DNA from 4 places in the Actinoallomurus sp. NPDC052308 genome. Region 2 is predicted to be linked to each of the others. Evidence: riboswitches for the same ligand, from Rfam matches in the RefSeq annotation. Region 2 holds a riboswitch; each other region holds the start of a gene.
The links. Region 2 has a riboswitch for cyclic di-AMP ahead of AB0L00_RS14530 (NlpC/P60 family protein). Riboswitches for the same ligand answer to the same signal wherever they lie in the genome.

Region 1 (4,690 bases), on a different contig from region 2:
AACGGCCCGGCGGGCATCGAGGTGAAGTCGTTGAACAGCGGCTCGACCACCACCGGGTAGGCGTACGAGACGGCGGTGACGAGCAGGAAGCCGCCGATGGCCGCGCCCGCCCACCAGTGCCGCGGGAAGCGGCGGATGAGCAGGTGCAGGCCGAGCAGCGCGACGATCCAGATGACGAGGCTCACCCCGAACCCGGTGAGCCGGTCGCCGAACCACGATCCCCAGCCCTGGGTCGACAGGCCGTACCGTCGCAGCACCGACTCCGACCACGCGCCGAACGGCAGCGCGACCAGCTGGGTCAGCGCGGACAGCACCAGCGCGACGGCGATCAGCCGCAGGCCCCACCGCCACGGCGCGGGCCTGGCGTCCGACGGGGACGGCCGCCTGACGACCCTGCCGAGCAGCCGGGCGCCCCAGGGCGTCAGGCCGAGGACGAGGACCACCACCAGGCCGGCGGCGAGCCCGGCGTACGCCGGACCGTCCATGGCCGCGCTGAACCTCTCGTTGCGCGCGATCTGCTCCCGCGTGAAGTCGAGCGCGGGGTCCGCGGCGGCCCGCCCGCCGGACAGCGGATGCCAGGGGGTCACCACCGCCACGACGACGACCAGCAGCGCGCCCAACGCCGCGGCGGCGACGGCCGCGGCGCGCCGGGGCGCCCCGCGCGGTTCCGCTCGGGGAGCGGACCCGAGATCGGCCTCGGTGCGCACGGGCGACCCGGCGCCCTCCTGCTCGCCGGCCTCCGTCAAGTGAGCTCCTTCCGCAGGTAGGCCCGCCACTGCGCGGCGAACCGGCTCGCGTCGACGCCGAGCACGTCACGCAGGGCGCGGTCCTCGATGCGCGGGTCGCCGGCGTCGCCGGGTACGGCCGCGGCGGTCCGGTACACCCGGACCAGCCTGCCCTCACCGTAGCGCTCCGCGATCATCCGGCAGGCCAGCCACGCCTCCTCGTACGCGGCGGACAGGCGTTCGCCCGACCCGGTGAAGGCGCTCCGACCCGGCGGCGCCGCCGGCAGGCCGTCGGAGGAGATCAGACCGGCCAGCTCGCGCGCCGCCGCCCGCGTCGAGACACCGGCGTCCTTGTAGCCGACGTAGTCGGCCAGCCCTTCGACCAGCCACATGGGCGTGTGGCCGTCGCGGGCGCCGCCCATCGCGACGTGGACGAGTTCGTGGGTGAGGACGACGTGCCGGCCGAGGCCGTTCAGCCGGCCGAAGGCGGTGGGGGTGATGACCACGCGGTCCACGCCGCCGTCGGCCTCGCCCGCGCCGCCGCTGACGGTCGCGAGCGCGGCGATGTCGCCGAGGTTCCGGACGTCCCCGACGAGCTCCTCGGCCTGCTGCTCCGTCGCGGGCGCGAGCGCCACGACGCGCCGTGCCCAGCGGTCGCCCACGACCTTCGAGACCAGGCCGACCCCGGTGTCCAGCCGCCGGGCGATGTCGCGGAGTTCGGCGGTCCGCGTCTCGCCCTCGGTGACTCCGGTGCCGTCCCCGACCCCCGTGCCGCCCTCGCCGAGGACCAGGCTGCGCTTGCCGCGGATGACGGTCAGGTCCGGTCCGTCCCAGATCTGCGGATCGTCGCGCAGGCCGTGCGTGGAGCCGTCGCCGGACACGACCCAGCCGGTGCCCTGGTGCCGCTGGAAGGTGAGGTACTGGGTGTAGGCGGCGTCCTTCGTGTCGAAGGCGCGCAGCCGGTAGGTGAGCGTCAGCCGCGCCGTCCAGCCGTCGTCGGCGGCCGCCGCGGCACGGGTGTCCGCGAGCGACTCGCGCCACGCCGCCAGGGGGACCTTCGCCAGGTTGTCGAACAGCGTCTCCTGCCCGGCGCGGAACGCCTGCGCCGACGGGTCGACGGTGGCGAGGAAGGCCGTGCGGTCATGAGTGAGGACGGCGCGGGACCGGCGTTGCAGCAGCGCCGTCACCGTCGCAGGGCTCGGCGCGGGCACCGTGGCCGCGCTCCGCAACGAGGCGGCCGCGTGCCCCGTCTCACGGTGCAGGGCCGCGTAGCCGACCGCGGTGACCAGTTGCAGCGCGATCGCCACCCCGGTCAGCGCGGCGACCCGTCCCTGCCAGGTGCCCGCCGATGACATGCGCGTGATGGTAGCGGGCGAAACTGAGAACGCCGGGGCCGTCCGTGCGGACGACCCCGGCGGTGATCAGCGGACTCGGCACCGTGGCGTGCCGGTCCGGCGGACGGCCCGGCTCAGTACGGGCGGGCCGCGCCGTAGAACGCGTGCTTGTAGTAACTGTTGTTGTCGATCCGGACCTGCTTGATCCGCGTGCCGGTGTGCGACGCGTGGATCATGTAGATCTTGTGGCCGACGACCTTGGAGATGATCCCGGTGTGCTGGTTGCCGTTGAAGTACACCAGGTCACCGGCCGCGAGGTTCTTCCAGCGAATGTGCCGCTTGAGGTGACGGTGCTGCTGGCCCGCGGTGCGCGGCAGCCGGACGCCGGCCTTGCGGTAGGAGTACTGCACCAGACCGGAGCAGTCGAACGTCGTGGGCCCGGCGCCCCCATAGCGGTACCACTTGCCGATCTGCTTGCGGGCGATCGCGACCGCCTTCAGACCGACCTTGTGCCGCTGGCTCCAGGACTTGTGCTTCGTCGTCGCCTTGGCAACGGTGACGGCCGTCTGGGGGGCCGCGGCGTGCGCGGCGGTGGCCGTCAGGGCGACGGGTGCGAGGACCGCGCCCGCGGCGACCATGCCTCCGGCGAGGCGGAGGCGCAGGGACGAAGCGGTCGAGGGGTTGCGAGACAGAGGTCTCTCCTTCCACTACGCCTACCGGGTTAGCTGTCGGGTTCGGGCTGGAAGCCGCCCTACGGCATGCCTGCGGGAGAACAGGCGCCCCGATTCACCCCCGTGAAATCCGCGCCTTTCGGCGCGATCGGTTCCCCGGCTCCGTGTGCCCACGGATTAGGCGTCCACGGTCACCCGCGGCCCGGTCGGGCCACTTCGGTGATGACCGTTTCTCTGCATCTCTGACAGACCGAAAGCGGCACGTTCGCACGGCGCGTGTCGAACCGCGCCCCGCTGACCGAGGCCCCCTCCGGCCGAGCGGCACATGGCGTGCGCCGCGATCCGCACCGTCGGTGCGGAAGATTCGAAAGGTGTCGACGCCGGCAGGCCGACCGGATCCGGTCCGCGCCTCGGTGCGCCGGCCGGGAGTCCGTCCCCCCGGCCTGTCGGCGTCCGTTGTTCAGTTGTCGGTCGGTCTCAGATGAGCCGGCCGCCGCCCATGAAGGTCGAGGTGTACCAGGCGTCGCTGAGGTTGGAGATCTTCACGACGTCGCCGGTGTGCGGGGCGTGCAGGAACTTGCCGTTGCCCAGGTAGAACCCGACGTGCCCGAGGTCATGGAAGAAGACGAGGTCACCGGGCTGCAGGTCGGCCTTGGAGACCCGGCGGCTGGCGTCCCACTGGTCCGGCACCCAGTGGTTGAGCTTGATGCCGACCTTGCGGTAGGCGACCATCGTGATCCCGGAGCAGTCCCAGGTGCTCGGGCCCGAGCCGCCGAAGACGTACGGCTTGCCGAGCTGGGCGCAGGCGAACTGCAGCACGATCTCCGCCTTGCCCGAGGCGAGGACCGAGCAGTTCTCCTTGGAACTGCCCGGATCGATGCCGGCGCCGAGCTTGCGGACCAGCTTGAGCTGCCGCTGGATGGCCGCGTTGGCCTGCTTGCGCTGCGCCTCGAGCTGGTTCTTCTTGGCCGTGAGCTGCTGGGCGGCCTGGACGCGCAGCGCCTGCTCACGCTCCAGCCGCTGCGCGGAGGCGAGGTACTGCTGGAACTCCGCCGACCGGTTGTGCGCGATCTGGTTGAACGCCGACATCTGCGAGAGCACGGCGTCCGGGTCCTTGGAGCTCACCAGCTCGGGGATCGAGCCGTTGTCCCCGGTCTTGTAGGCGTCGACGGCGAGCTGCGCGACCCGCAGCCGCAGCTGCTGGAAGGTCTTGCGCTCGGCCTGCACCGACTTGCTCAGCGCGTTGACCCGGCTCTGGGCCGCCTTCCAGTCCGCCTTGGTCTGGTTGTACTGGTTGCTCAGTTGGTCGACCTTGTCGTTCAGCTGCGCGAGCTCCTTCTTCGCCGCGCTCAGCGAAGAGCCGGGGTCCGCGTGCGCGGGAACCACCGGCAGGGTGAGCCCCGCGACGGCGACGAACCCGACGGTCGTCAGGAACCGGCGGCCGGTCCTGGGCATGATCGTACGCTCCTTGGCCATGATGATCCGTTCCTAGAGCGCGCCCGCGCCGACGTAATGCGAGCTGTACCAGGGGTTGCTCAGGCTGTCGATCTTGACGTACGAGCCCGTGTGCGGCGAGTGGATGAACTTGCCGCCGCCCACGTAGATGCCGACGTGCCCGAGGTTGTCGAAGAAGACCAGGTCCCCTGGGGACAGGGCGGACTGGGGAGTGACCCTGCTGGTGGCGTCGTACTGGTCCGGGACGACGCGGGGAATGGTCCTGCCCGCCGCCGCGTAGGCCTTCATCGTGAAGCCGGAGCAGTCGTACCGCGGGCCGGTGCCGCCGTAGAGGTACGGCGTGCCGCACTTGCTGTAGGCCCACTCGAGCACGGTCCGCGCCTTGCCGGTCGCCGAGCCCTGGTAGCCGCCGCCGCAGTTGCTCGCCACGGGACCGGTGTCACCGCCGCCACCGGAGTCCGCCGCCGGGCCCAGCTTCTTGACCAGGGCCTTCTGCTGCTCGACC
Region 2 (4,690 bases):
GGTCCGTCATACCGCGGATCGCCGTAGCAGGGGCGGAGATGCGGGAAACAGGGCGGAATACGCAGGTTGCATGACCCGGGCTTGTGACCCGCTCGATACCCTTGGGTCTCGTGGACCTCCTCGAATCCTGGCGTGACCTTCCGGCCGCCCAGCAGCCCGACTGGCCCGACCCCGCCCGGCTCCAAGACGTCGCGGCGCAGCTGTCCAAGCTGCCGCCGCTGGTGTTCGCCGGCGAGTGCGACCAGCTCAAGGGGCATCTCGCCGCGGTGGCACGCGGTGAGGCCTTCGTCCTGCAGGGCGGCGACTGCGCCGAGACGTTCTCCGGCGCGACCGCCGACGACGTGCGCAACAAGCTGAAGACCCTGCTGCAGATGGCCGTCGTCCTGACCTATGCCGCGAGCGTCCCGGTCGTCAAGATCGGCCGGATGGCGGGCCAGTTCGCCAAGCCCCGGTCCAAGCCGGTCGAGGTGCGCGACGGCGTCGAGCTGCCCGCCTACCGGGGCGACATCGTCAACGGGTTCGACTTCACGCCGGAGAGCCGCGTGCCGGACCCGGAGCGGCTGCTGCGCGCCTACCACGCCGCCGCGGTCACGCTGAACCTCACCCGCGCCTTCACCCAGGGCGGCTACGCCGACCTGCGCCAGGTGCACGCCTGGAACCACGACTTCGTCGCCGAGAGCCCCGCGGGCCGGCGCTACGAGCGACTGGCCGGCGAGATCGACCGGGCGCTGGCGTTCATGCACGCCGCCGGGGCGGACCCCGAGGAGTTCCACCGGGTCGAGGTCTATTCCAGCCACGAGGCGCTGCTCCTGGACTACGAACGCGCCCTGACCCGCATCGACTCGCGGTCCGGCCTGCCGTACGACGTCTCCGCCCACTTCCTGTGGATCGGCGAGCGCACCCGGCAGCTCGACGGCGCGCACGTGGAGTTCATGCGGCACATCCGCAACCCCATCGGGGTGAAGCTCGGCCCGACCACGACCGCCGAGGACGCCCTCGCGCTCATCGAGCGGCTGGACCCCGACCGTGAGCCCGGCCGCCTCACCTTCGTCACCCGCATGGGCGCCAAGCGGATCCGCGAGCACCTTCCCGCCCTGGTGGAGAAGGTCACCGCGAGCGGCGCCCAGGTCGCCTGGATCTGCGACCCCATGCACGGCAACACCTTCGAGTCGGAGAGCGGGTACAAGACCCGCCGGTTCGACGACGTGCTCGACGAGGTCGCCGGCTTCTTCGAGGTGCACCGGGCGCTCGGGACCCACCCGGGCGGCGTGCACCTCGAGTTCACCGGCGACGACGTCACCGAGTGCGTCGGCGGCGGCCACGACATCGTCGACGACGACCTGCACCAGCGGTACGAGACGGCCTGCGACCCCCGCCTCAACCGCGGCCAGGCCCTCGACCTGGCGTTCATGGTCGCGGAGATGTACCGCGTTGGGAAGTGAGCCCCGGTCCGCGTGGTCGCCTCAGACCACGCGGACCGCGCCGGCGAAGGGCCGGGTCGACAGGTCGGCGACCCGGACGTGGTCGCCGGTGTGCGGCGCGTGGATGAACTTCCCGTCGCCGATGTACATCCCCATGTGGTGGATGTCGGAGTAGAAGAAGACCAGGTCTCCCGGCTCCAGCTGGTCCCGGGAGACGTGGACGCCGGCGTTCCACTGGTCGCCGCCGTAGTGCGGCAGGTTGACGCCGACCTGCCGGTAGGCCCACATGGTCAGGCCCGAGCAGTCGAACCCCTGGCCGGGCGTCGCGCCGCCCCAGACGTAGGGGACGCCGAGCTGGGTCAGTGCGGCGCGTACGGCGCCGACCGCCCTGCCGGGGCCGCCGGGGATGGCGGGCACCTTCTCGCCCTTGCCGGCGCGCTCGACGGCGTCCTGCAGGAGCGGCTTGCGGACCTTCTCCAGCGCGGTGCGGATGGTGGCGCGCTGCCCGGCGAGCCGGTTCCTGAGGAGGGCCGCCTGCGCGGCGCGGTCGCGGGCGTCCTGGCCGGTCCACTGGGCGTTCTGGATGGCCTGCGTGAGCTGCCGGATCTCGCCGTCGTCCTGCTGGGTGAAGTAGTGCAGGGTGGTGGCCCGGTCCAGCAGCGCGCGCGGGTTCGAGGACGCGAGGAGCGCGGGCGCGTCGTCGTGCGTGCCGTTCATGTAACGGATGGCGGCGAACCGGCCGACCTTGCGCTGCATGGCCTTCAGCGCCTCGGCGGCGCGGGCCGAGGTCTGACCGGCGATGACGGCCGCGCGCTGGGCCTGCTCCAGGCGCACCTTGAGGCCGTTGTACTGCTCGGTGAGCTGCTCGAGCCGGTCGCTCAACTGGCCGGCCTGCTGCCGGAGCGCGTCGATGCGCGGGCCTGGCCGGGCCGCGTCGGCCGGCGCGGCCGACGCGGGCGGCGTGAGTCCGGCGATGACGAGGGCGAAGGTCGCGACCGCCGTACGGCGGGCCGTTCCCTTCCCGGGATGAAGAGGGTCGTGCGTGTCCGCGGTGCGGAATCGATCCATCCAGGTGCTCCTCTCCTCAGGCCGCCTACCGGGTTAGCTGACGGGTTCGGACGAGAAGGAGCCCTACCGCGAGCCGTCGGCGACGGACGCGGATTCACCCCGATGCGCAGGCGAGGAGACGCCCCCTGCCTCCGCGAATGGGTCCCCGGTTCCCCGGCGCGCCACGGCGCGACGGGCGATTCGGCGGTCCGGCCGTCTCTCGGCCGGTGACGACTCGCTGGAGATTAACGGATGGTGACGGAGCGTCCAACGAGAACATGCGGAGATGGCCCGGGGGATCCCAGGATGGTCACTCCGGGTGATGGGCGGCTGGTCCTTTGCGCCTAGACACCGCGATCCCCGCCCGCCTCCGGAAGGGGAGCGGACGGGGACCGTACGGACGATGCCGCGCGCGGCGCGGCTCGGGCGAGCGAGGCTCAGGACAGGACGGACTCCGACTCCGACTCCGACTCCGTCTCGGACTCGATCGAGCCGTTCTGCGACACCGCGGCGTGCAGGGTGTTCCAGAACGCCAGCTCGACGTCCTCCTCCAGCTCCGAGATCTTGCCCCAGAACTCCTGGTCCTCGGCCTTCGCGGCGGCCTCGGCGGACAGGACCGGCATGAGCTGGGTGCTGGCGTCGGCCGCCTCCAGGTCGGCCACGCTGACCTCGGCGGGCAGCTCGACCGGCGTGCGGTGGTGCTTGCCGCGCTTGCGGACCCGGACGTTCGGCGCCGAGACGGGCACCTTGACCTTCGACTTGCCGACGGCCAGGGCCACGGTCCCGAACAGCACGACGGCGAGCAGCCCGGTCAGGGCGGCCTGCTGGTCCGGCAGGGGGGACGATGGGGCGGCCGGGTCGTGGGCCGCGGTGGTGTGCGCGTCGACCTGCGCCTGGACGTCCTTGCCGATCTCCTTGACGGCGGGCGGCGGCGCGGCGTGCTTCGGGGCGTAGTTCTGGTCGGTCTGGGCCGTCTGCTCGACGGCCGGCGCCGCCTTCACCTTCACCTTGGAGGGATAGCCGAACCCGACCACCTGGCTGATGTCCCGGGTGGCGCGCATCAGCGCGTTGTTGTGGTTGGCCTCGATGGTGTGCAGCGTGTGGCCATCGACCCGCTCCACGATGCCGACGTGCTCGATGTCGCCGATGCTCTTGCCGCCCGACCACGAGAAGAACACGATCGCGCCGGGCTCGGCCTTGTGGCCCCAGGCGCCCTGCTTCTTGAACCACTTGGCATGGTCGGGGGTATAGGCGAACTGGCCGGTCCAGTCCTCGACGCCGGCCTTGTCGGCCGCCCACGCGAGGAACATGTCGCACCAGGCCGACGTCTTGTAGACGGGGTCCTTGTCAACATGCTTGCTGTACCAGTCGCCGAATTTGGTGTAACCGCTGGCTTTCTCGTGATAGCCGAGCTGGCCCTTGGCGACCTCTAGCAGTTTCTGACCTACTGAATCCATTCGCTCCCCTTTTACCGCCTACCGGGTTAGCTGACGGGTTCGGGCCAGAGGTAGCCCTACCGTGCGTGACGGATTCACCCCGAGGGACTGATGGGTCCCCGGCTCCCACGACGCTGGTTGCGTCGCCGGGACTCGGCGGTCGGTCTGCAACCCCCTGGTTGGAGGTTGGTCACAGCCCGATCTCGGCGCAATCTAGCCGAACTCTCGCAACAACGGCAACGCGTTCGGAAACGAAAGTCTGGCATCGCTCGCTCACCGAGCGTAGCCGGGCGTGGGTGCGTCCAGCCGGGTAACGTCCGAAAAGGCACTCTCACGTGCGGCGAAGCCGGAAAGGGGGGACGGGCGGGAAAGGCGAGTGTCGCGCCCGCCACCAGGAAAAAGTGACGAACACGGCACTCGGGTCGGGCTCTCCTCAGCCGAGGTCCGGGCGGCGGCGCGTCGACGCCGCGACCGCCCGTCCGAAAACCGCCCTTATGCGGCTCAGCGCACCTCGGGGCGCAGGATGTCGATGCCGCGATCGTTGTCCGCGACGTACAGGTATCCCGCGTGCCAGTACGGCGCCCACGACATCGCGTCGGCCGGCCGGTAATAGGCCACCTGCTTCGGACGGGCCGGGTCGCGCACGTCGAGGAGACGGGTCCCCTGCGTGTAGAAGGACTGCGCCAGGAGGCCGTGGTGGACGTCGAAGTAGTGGGCCGAGCAGTCGCCGGTGTCCGTCCGGCTGCCCTCCTGGCCCGCCACGCTCCACGTCCCGACCGTCCGCAG
Region 3 (4,690 bases), on a different contig from region 2:
CCGTTCCGCGCCGCGTCGCCGCCCTCCTCGCCGAACCCACCGCCTCGTCCACACCGCTGGGCGTGCCACTGCTGCCGCTGGCCGGAGCCGCCGCCGTGGTCGGCTCCAGCGCCCTGTGCGCGTTCGCCGCCGCCCACGACCTGCACCTGCTGCTCGAACTCGCAGGCGCCTGACTGGCGCCCGCCCATCCCGCCGAAACTCCGGACCTCGGGGAGAACGCCGGTGCCGACCACCACTCCCGACCAGGGCCGCACACCGGGCCGCGCCCAGCTGTGGCCGCTGTACGCGGCCGGCTTCACCACCGCGTTCGGCGCCCACAGCGTCGCGGCCAACCTGGGTCGCTTCACCACCGGCCACCACGACTCGGCCTCGCGCTGGGTGCCTACTCCGCCGGCGCTCGGCGCAGAGAGGCACCACCGGCCGGACGACCTCTCCCGCAAGCACCTCGCCGGGTGACGTGGCGTCCTAATGTGAAGGAAGCCCCGGTGATCGATAGGTCACAATGGTGCTGGCTCAGGAAGGGAGACGGACAGGTGGCGATCGCAGGGCCGCTTGAGCGAGCAATCATGGAGGCGCTGTGGGATGCCCGGGAGCCGCTGCTCATCCGTGAGCTGATGGAGAAGGTGAACGCCGGATCGGCGAAACGATCGGCGTACACGACGGTGCAGACCGTCGCCGACCGCCTTGTCCAGAAGGGGTTCCTCGTACGGACGGCCGACCGTAACGCCTGGCGGTACGCTCCGACGCGCAGCCGTGAGGATCACGTCGCGCAGGTGATGGCCGAGGCGCTGGCCGGCACCACCGACCGCGGTCCGGTCCTGGCCCGGTTCGCGGAGACCATCGACCCACAGGACGCTCACCGGCTCCTCGTGGAGCTCGCGCAGCGTTCGGCGCCGACGGAACCACGTCTGTGAGCCCGCTCGTCGGTCTTGGAGTGGTAACGGTCGCCCTCGCCCTCGGCGCGGGCCCGTTGCTGAGCCGGAGCGCCTGGTGCCAGCGCATCCCCCGTATCGCCGCCCTCGCGTGGTTGGGTGCCCTGGCGGGCGCACTCGCCGCACTGGTCGGTGTCGTCGTGCTCGTGTCCACCGGCCAACATGGCCTGGTGCACAGGGCGGCGGAATGGGCTGCCAATTGCTGGCACCATCACGACGGATCCGGTGGACCCGCGGCGTACGCCTTGAACGTGGCCCTTCTCGTCAGCGCCGTCCTCGCCACCTGCGTGACCGTCAACAGGTATCGGCGCACCGTCGCCCAGCGCCGTCGTCACCAGGAGGCGCTGCAGTTCGTCGTACGGCTCCCCGGTGACATCGACGATGTCTGCGTCCTCGATCACCCGGTGCCGGTCGCGTACTGCGTGCCATCGCGCAAACGTCCGATCGTGGTGAGCAGCGGTGCTCTCGACCAACTGGACGACGTTCAACTCGAGGCGGTCCTGGCCCACGAACGGGCGCACCTCCGCTACCGCCATCACCTCTTCCTCACGGCTGTCGACGCACTGGCGGCGGCGCTGTTCTGGCTGCCGACCTTCCGCCACGCGCGCCGTTGCCTTCCTCTCCTGCTGGAGATGACCGCGGACGACGTCGCCGCCCGACAGTGCGGTCGCCGTACCGTCGCAATGGCTCTTCGGAAACTGACCATCGCACCGAGCCCCCTCGGTGGGCTGGCCGCCCACAGCGGCGACAGGTCGGAACTCGATCGGCGCCTTGCCCGGCTGGAGACGCCGCCTCTCGTCGTCGACGAGGCTCGTCTGCGGCGCCTTACATGGGTCACGGCGATGAGCTCGGTAGCGCTCCCGACCCTGATCTCAGCAGGCTGGCTGGCCTCGCTCCCGCTGTTCTGCTGATCGGGACACCAAGACGACGCCGCTCGCGGCGACGGTCGCACGGACGACACCGACACGGTCCGCGAAGGTGACACCTTCGGCATAGGAAGCCGCTACCTCCGACGAATCTTAGGAGACTACGGCAGCTCGCCGAGGAGCTCGGGCCGACGTTCGCGTCGAAGCGAAGGCAGGAATTCCTCGTCAACCACGGAGTTCGCCGTCGTCATCACGCGAGAGCTTCAACATCTAGGCGGCCACGTCGGTCTTAGCGCTTACCGAATCACCTCGTCAGGTAGCAGAAGATCGGTCAAACCTCCTACACTCCGTCAGAGATCGGCCGCCCCCTGCTTCACACGAGGCACGGCCGACCGCCGAATCCCGACAGGGAACCGGGGACCCGAGACTTCCGGGGCGAATCCGGACCGTACAGCGTCCGTAGGGCTACTCCGGCCCGAGCCCGACAGCTAACCCGGTAGGCGGCCAAGGAGAGGAGTTCTCACGTGGCGTTCTTCCGCCCGGTCACCAACGCGTACGCCGTAGGGCATCCACGGTGGCGTCGATCGCTTCGGCTGTGCGCGACCCTCTCGGTGACGACCGCCCTGGCTCTCACGGCGGTGCCGGCCGAGGCGAGCCCGAAACCGTCGGCCGCAGCAGCGAAGAAGGAGCTGGAGAAGCTCAACGGCCGGGTCGACAAGCTCGTTGATCAGTACAACAAGGTCAAGACAGAGCTGGACGCGGCGAAGAAGAAACTGAGTGCGCTCAATGGCCAGATGAAGGGCGAGCAGCGCGTCTACGAGAGGCTGCACTCCCGGGTCGCGCAGATCGCCTTCGATGCGTACAAGAGCGGAACCCTGGACTCGAGCGCCGCTACCCTGCTCGCATCCAAGAATCCCGACGCGGCGTTGAACCAGATGTCGGTGTTCACTCAGCTGTCGAACAACCGCGGCCAGGAGCTCGCGGCGTTCCTGGCCTCCACCCAGCGCCTGCGGCGCGAACACGCCGAGGCGCAATCGGCGTATCAGGCCGTGTCGCAGAAGGCCGCCGAGCTCAAGAAGCGCAGGTCCATCGTCGAGAAGGCCATCGCCAAGCAGAAGAGTCTGTTGCGCAAGGCCGGCGAACCCACCAGTTCACACGGTCCGGGCGGCACGTACAACGGACCCGCCTCGGGCCCGGCGCGCAAGGCGGTGGAGTACGCCTACGCCCAGCTCGGCAAGCCCTACATCTGGGGCGGCACCGGGCCGAAGGGCTATGACTGCTCCGGGTTGACGATGATGGCCTGGCGCGCCGCCGGCGTTAACCTCCCTCGCGTCGTCCCCGACCAGTACAACGCGACCCGGCACGTGGCAAGGGCCGACCTGCAGCCCGGCGACCTCGTGTACTTCCTCGGCATGGGTCACGAAGGCATTTACGTCGGCGGCGGCAACTTCATCCACGCCCCGAAGACCGGCGACTACATCAAGATCGTCAGCCTGTCGAACCCCTACTGGGTCGCCCACTACGAAGGTGCCAGCCGTCCGTAGGGGCTCGCACCCTCCGGTTTTGCATATGGCAGGAGCACACCGGAAGCCGACGCGTCTTCGGAAGGGACTCGGCCTCCTCCCCGCTCTGGTGACCGCCTGGACGTTCGGCATCGTCGGACTCGACTGGGGTGGTGCGATCATCGGGGTCGTCATCTTCGTCTGCGCAGTCATTCCCGGGTCGAAGAGCTCGCGCTAGGCGGGCTGCACCAATGCTCCCGGGCTCGGCGGCTTCGGCTCGCATCCGTACCGGCCCCTTGGCGTCCGACCTCGACCCCTGCCGTAACTCAGCGCCGCCAACGTCGTGGGCCGATGCCCTTGAGCCTCGCCACTCTCCGGGCAGCAGGGTGGAATCCTTGCCGCTCCAGAAGGGTCACATTCGTTGAGCGACGCCCCGGATCAGATGGATTCGCCGCTCCTGCTTAGGATCGCCTCACCTAATTCTTTGAGGACCGGTGAGGCGTGAATCTGACGACGCAGCTGGCGCTGGGCCTGGCAGCGGGCGGCACCATCTTTCTTGGCCTGTTGGCCGGACGCTGGCCTGTGCGTAACGCGACGCTGCGCACGGGACTGGGGATGCTGGCCGCAGGCATCCTCGTCTACCTCATGGTGGAGATCGTCGGCAACACCGCCGGGCAGGTGAGCACCAGCTGGCGTGACGCGGTCGGCGGCCATGCCAGCCACGGTCGAGCGTTCGGCCTGACGGTCCTGCTCGTTGTGGGATTCCTGATCGGCTTGGCCGGGCTCGCGTGGCTGCAGCAGCGCCTCGGCAGGCTGCTGACCCGCAACGCACAGCGCCGCGTGGAGCGCCGCGCTCGGCTCGCCGAGGCCGGCGAAGCGCCGACCGACACGACGGCTACCACGGCGGCGGCGACCCCGGGAGAGCAGCTCGCCTTGGCGATCGCCTCCGGTATCGGCCTGCACAATCTGAGCGAAGGCCTGGCCATCGGGCAGAGCGCCGCGACCGGACGCACCGCCCTCGCCGCCGGCCTGGTCATCGGATTCGCCCTCCACAACTCCACCGAGGGCTTCGGCATCGTCGGCCCACTGGTCACCGATGACACCCGTGTTCCCTGGCGCAAACTCGGCTTCTACGGCCTGCTCGGCGGCGGCCCGACGTTTCTCGGTGTGCTGCTAGGTGGGGTTTGGACCAGCCAGGCGGTCGATGTCTTCGTGCTCGCCGTCGCCGGTGGTGCCCTGCTGTACGTGATCGGCCAGCTCCTCGGCGGGTTGCGCCGGCAGGCGGCCCAGGTCGCCGCCATGACGTTCCTCGCCGCCGGCTTCGCCATCGGCTGGGGTACCGAGGTCACCGCCACGGTCGCGCTCAACGGCGGCAGCACCACCGCGGCGG
Region 4 (4,690 bases), on a different contig from region 2:
GGCTCCTCGAACAGATGGGTGGCGCCCGGAACGATCTCGAGCCGGATCTCGCAGCGCATGAGGGCCTGGGCCTGGCGGTTCAGCTCGATTACGACCTCGTCCCGGCCTCCGACGATCAGCAGCGTGGGTGCGGTCACCTGCCGGAGGCGGGGTGCGGCGAGGTCGGGCCGGCCGCCACGGGAGACGACCGCGGCGACGTCCGACCGGGGCTCGGCGGCGGCCCACAGCGCGGCGGCCGCTCCGGTGCTGGCGCCGAAGTAGCCGACGCGCCGCCCGCTCGCCTCGGGGCGGGCGCACAGCCAGGCGGTGGTGTCGATCAGGCGCCGGGCCAGCAGCTCGATGTCGAACACGTTGGCGCGGTCGGCCTCCTCTGCCGCGGTGAGCAGATCGAACAGCAACGTCCCGAGCCCCACCTGGTTCAACGCGGTGGCCACGAAGCGGTTGCGTGGGCTCCGGCGGCTGCTGCCACTGCCGTGGGCGAACATGACGAACCCGAGCGGTGGTTCGGGGACGACCAGGGTGCCGGCCAGCCGGACCGGTCCGGCCTGTATCTCGACCTCTTCCTCGCGCGGGCAGTCATCGTCGAATCGGTGAATGAAGGCCATGGCTCTTCCCCCTCGCTTCCACGATTCACCGGGACACCGGTGCGGGCCAGAGGCGATGGTCCCTCGAAACGAGTAACACCAGTCACATCAATAACAATGGCCACTGCAATCACGGGCGTATACAGCTCGCAGTCCCGACCTCTGGTATTGCGTGCGGCAAGTGACCCACATCACGTAAACTCATCTTTAAGTGAGTGTTTTGTCCTGCTATGTTCCAATAACTCTCGCGGCGCTCCCCACGCGTCGCCCGCATATCCGTCGGCCACGGCCGGCCTGCCGACCCAGGCGATAGGGCGTTCACAAGACGCCTGCCCGAGCGGGGCCCGACCCGGCCGGTTCATATCCAAATCGCGCTGCTACCGCCGAGCGCTCCGCGGAGTGCGTACGCGAGAGCGGCAACGCCGAGTCCGTGACCTCACGGAGCCGGGGACCCACCGCATCATCGGGGTGAATCGGCACATCCCCCGTGCCGTAGGGCGACTTCCACGCTCGAACCCGTCAGCTAACCCGGTAGGCGTCTGGAAGTAAGGAGTAGAACCTTGCCCGCGCCCATCCCCTGACCCCATCCACCGCCATCGCGATGGCGACCGCCCGGCAGTCTCTTGTATAAGCCGCCCGAATTCGGGCGATCCGCTGAATCCACACCACTGTGGAACCGGGGACCCAAATGTATTACTGGGGTGAATCGGCACTCCGCTCGTGCCGTAGGGCAGCTTCCACGCCCGAACCCGTCAGCTAACCCGGTAAGCGGCATGGAAGCAAGGAGTACCCCCGTGTCCGCTGCCCCTCGACTCGAACGATCCGGAGCACGCATCACCGCAGCCCTGTCGGGCATCGCGGCGGCCGGTCTGGCCGCGTTCATCTTCGCCGCCGACCCGGCCGAGGCGTCCTCGCTCCCCGCGCAGGCCGGTCGCGCGCCCGTGGGTGCGCCGTCCACCCAGGGACGTCAGGTGACACAGGTTACCGGCAGAGGGCTGGACGCCGATCCCCAGGGCTCGGACAAGGGCCGGCAGCAGGTGCCGACCGCGGCCGAGGCGCTGAAGGTCGCCCTGTCCCAGGTCGGCACCACCGAGAACGCCGCCGGCGGCAGCAAGTTCAACCAGTGGTTCATGGCCTCGCCGTACGCGAAGATCGGAGTCGCGCGCGACGGCGGGTCGATCAGCGACTACGCCGACGCGTCCTGGTGCGACATGTTCGTCACCTGGGTCGGCGCCCAGGCGGGAATCAAGGGACTCGGCGGTGACGCCTTCACTCCCGCGCACGCCCAGTGGTTCCACGACCAGGGTCGCTGGGGCAGTGTGCCGAAGCCGGGAGCGGTCGTGTTCTTCTCCTGGAACGGCGGCAAGGACATCGACAGCATCGACCACGTCGGCCTGGTCATCAAGGACAACGGCGATGGAACGATCCAGACCGTCGAGGGCAACACCGACGACGCCGTGAAGGTCCGGACCCGCAGCAAGGACTCCGTCGTCGGCTACGGCTACCCCGAGTACGCCCAGTAGCCGGAAACCCGTCCCACCCGCCGCCCGCGCGCCGAATCCGCTGGTTCGGGGCGTGGGCGGCCGGCATGCCCGGATGGTTTACTGACGCGATCATCCCGGTTCTGGCGTGAGGAAGGTCAATGGCCCGTTTTGCGCCGCTTGCCCGGCTGCCGCGTCCGGCCCGCTGGGCGGTCCGCATCCTGGCCGTGCTCCTGGCCCTCGCGCTCGTGCTCACGCTGTACGGGTGGTGGACGGTCCGGCGGTCGTACCCGCAGGTCGGCGGGCGCGTCACCGTCCCCGGCCTGGGCGCGGACGTCACCGTGTTCCGGGATCGGTGGGGCGTTCCGCAGATCTACGCCGACAACGCCGAGGACCTGATGCGGGCGCAGGGGTACGTGCACGCGCAGGACCGGTTCTGGGAGATGGACTTCCGGCGGCACATCACGGCCGGACGGCTGTCGGAACTGTTCGGCAAGACCACCCTCGACACCGACAAGGTCGTCCGTACGCTCGGCTGGCGGCGGGTCGCCGAGCAGGAGCTGCCGCTGCTGCGGCCCGACACCCGGCGTTACCTCGACGCGTACGCCCAGGGCGTGAACGCCTGGCTGGCCGGGCACCGGAACACCGCCACGCAGAGCCTGGAGTACTCGGTGCTGGGCCTGCAGCGCGGCGGCTACCACCCCGAGCCGTGGACCGCCGTCGACTCGCTGTCCTGGTTGAAGGCGATGGCCTGGGACCTGCGCAGCAACATGGACGAGGAGCTGGGCCGCGCGATCGCCGCGACCAAGGTGTCCCCCGCTCGCGTCGACCAGCTGTACCCCGACTATCCGTACGACCGGAACCCGGTGATCGTCCCCGGTGACGGAAACTCCGGCGGGCGTACGGGCCCGGCGCCGCGGGCCCGCGCGCTGTCGCCGGCGCTGACCCGCGTCGCCGCCGCCATCCACGCCATGCCGACCATGCTCGGCAACGGCGCCCCGGGCCTGGGCTCCAACTCCTGGGTCGTGTCGGGCGCGCGGACGAACACCGGCAGGCCGCTGCTCGCCAACGACCCGCACCTCGCGCCGCAGATGCCGTCGCTCTGGTACCAGGCCGGACTGCACTGCCGCACCCCGTCGGCCGCCTGCCCCTTCGACGTCACCGGGTTCACGTTCTCCGGCGTCCCCGGAGTGATCATCGGGCACAACGCCCGGATCGCCTGGGGCTTCACGAACCTCGGCCCGGACGTCACCGACCTGTTCCTGGAACGGGTCACCGGCGCGACGTACGAGTACAAGGGGCGTCAGGAGCCCCTCACCGTCCGGACCGAACAGATCAAGGTGGCCGGCGGCAAGCCCGTCACCCTCACCGTACGGGCGACACGGCACGGGCCGCTGCTGTCCGACGTGATGGACACGGTCCGCACGGCCGGGAACGGCACGGCGGTCGCGCTGCGGTGGACCGCGCTCGACCCGGGCCGGACCGCCGACGCCATCGTGTCGCTGGACACCGCCGGCGACTGGCAGCGGTTCCGCGACGCGGCCCGGCTCTTCGAGGTGCCCGCGCAGAACCTCGTGTACGCCGACGTCGACGGGCACATCGGCTACCAGGCGCCCGGCCGCATCCCGATCCGGTCGAGCGGCGACGGGCGCTGGCCCGCGCAGGGCTGGACCGGCAAGGAGGAGTGGACGGGCTACATCCCGTTCGACGACCTGCCCCGTACGTACGACCCGCCGCAGGGCTACATCGTCACCGCCAACAACGCGGCCGTCGGGCCCGGCTACCCGAGGATGCTGACCCGCGACTGGGCGTACGGCTACCGCGCGGCCCGCATCGCCGAGCTGGTCCAGCGGGCGCCGAAGATTGACGCGGCGACGATGGGGCGGATCCAGTTGGACGACCGCAACGGCTTCGCGCCGACGCTGGTGCCGCACCTGCTGCGCGTCGGCTCCGGGCCCGCCGTGGCGCTGCTGCGCGGCTGGGACTTCACCCAGCCCGCCGGCTCGGCACCGGCGGCCTTCTACAACGCGGTCTACCGCCACCTCCTGCTGCGGACGTTCAACGACGAACTGCCCGACGGCGCCCGCCCCGACGGCGGCGACCGCTGGTTCGAGGTGCTGCGGAACCTCCTGAATCGCCCGGACGACCCCTGGTGGGACGACGTGCGCACGCCGGCCAGGGAGACCCGCGACGACATGCTCCGCCTCGCGGTGAAGGACGCCGACCACGAGCTGCGCGACCGCCTCGGCGACGACCCGAAGAAGTGGCGCTGGGGCGACCTGCACACGCTCACGATCACCAACCAGACGTTCGGCACCTCCGGCATCGGGCCGATCGAGTGGCTGTTCAACCGGGGGCCGTTGAAGCTGTCCGGCGGCGACTCGCTCGTCGACGCGACCGGCTGGAATCCGCAGGAGGGGTACCAGGTCGACTGGGTGCCGTCGATGCGCATGATCGCCGACCTCGCCGACCTGGACCGCTCTCGCTGGATCAACCTCACCGGCGCGTCCGGCCACGCCTTCGCGGACCATTACTGGGACCAGGCGCGGCTGTGGGCGCACGGCGACACGATCCCGATGCGGTCCGCTCCGGACACCGTACGCCGCGAGGCCGCGCACACCCTGA

Region 1: linked by a shared signal. The riboswitch ahead of AB0L00_RS34255 (C40 family peptidase) and the one ahead of AB0L00_RS14530 (NlpC/P60 family protein) in region 2 are both predicted to bind cyclic di-AMP.
Region 3: linked by a shared signal. The riboswitch ahead of AB0L00_RS04885 (NlpC/P60 family protein) and the one ahead of AB0L00_RS14530 (NlpC/P60 family protein) in region 2 are both predicted to bind cyclic di-AMP.
Region 4: linked by a shared signal. The riboswitch ahead of AB0L00_RS18135 (CHAP domain-containing protein) and the one ahead of AB0L00_RS14530 (NlpC/P60 family protein) in region 2 are both predicted to bind cyclic di-AMP.

The regions. Positions count from the first base shown of each region.
Region 1 is NZ_JBFAUM010000021.1:89,285-93,974, forward strand. Features, by position in the region: gene AB0L00_RS34245 (M48 family metallopeptidase) at 1-746, opposite strand, end outside; gene AB0L00_RS34250 (hypothetical protein) at 743-2,080, opposite strand; gene AB0L00_RS34255 (C40 family peptidase) at 2,194-2,697, opposite strand; cyclic di-AMP (ydaO/yuaA leader) riboswitch at 2,755-2,924, opposite strand; gene AB0L00_RS34260 (NlpC/P60 family protein) at 3,208-4,206, opposite strand; gene AB0L00_RS34265 (NlpC/P60 family protein) at 4,219-4,690, opposite strand, start outside.
Region 2 is NZ_JBFAUM010000003.1:684,477-689,166, forward strand. Features, by position in the region: gene AB0L00_RS14525 (class II 3-deoxy-7-phosphoheptulonate synthase) at 102-1,442, shown strand; gene AB0L00_RS14530 (NlpC/P60 family protein) at 1,464-2,489, opposite strand; cyclic di-AMP (ydaO/yuaA leader) riboswitch at 2,495-2,668, opposite strand; gene AB0L00_RS14535 (CHAP domain-containing protein) at 2,906-3,925, opposite strand; cyclic di-AMP (ydaO/yuaA leader) riboswitch at 3,926-4,073, opposite strand; gene AB0L00_RS14540 (hypothetical protein) at 4,406-4,690, opposite strand, start outside.
Region 3 is NZ_JBFAUM010000001.1:967,386-972,075, reverse strand. Features, by position in the region: gene AB0L00_RS04905 (M56 family metallopeptidase) at 1-173, shown strand, start outside; gene AB0L00_RS04900 (hypothetical protein) at 223-456, shown strand; gene AB0L00_RS04895 (BlaI/MecI/CopY family transcriptional regulator) at 453-914, shown strand; gene AB0L00_RS04890 (M56 family metallopeptidase) at 911-1,843, shown strand; cyclic di-AMP (ydaO/yuaA leader) riboswitch at 2,182-2,317, shown strand; gene AB0L00_RS04885 (NlpC/P60 family protein) at 2,323-3,342, shown strand; gene AB0L00_RS04880 (multicopper oxidase domain-containing protein) at 3,802-4,690, shown strand, end outside.
Region 4 is NZ_JBFAUM010000005.1:218,365-223,054, forward strand. Features, by position in the region: gene AB0L00_RS18130 (dienelactone hydrolase family protein) at 1-605, opposite strand, end outside; cyclic di-AMP (ydaO/yuaA leader) riboswitch at 995-1,139, shown strand; cyclic di-AMP (ydaO/yuaA leader) riboswitch at 1,227-1,370, shown strand; gene AB0L00_RS18135 (CHAP domain-containing protein) at 1,379-2,107, shown strand; gene AB0L00_RS18140 (penicillin acylase family protein) at 2,227-4,690, shown strand, end outside.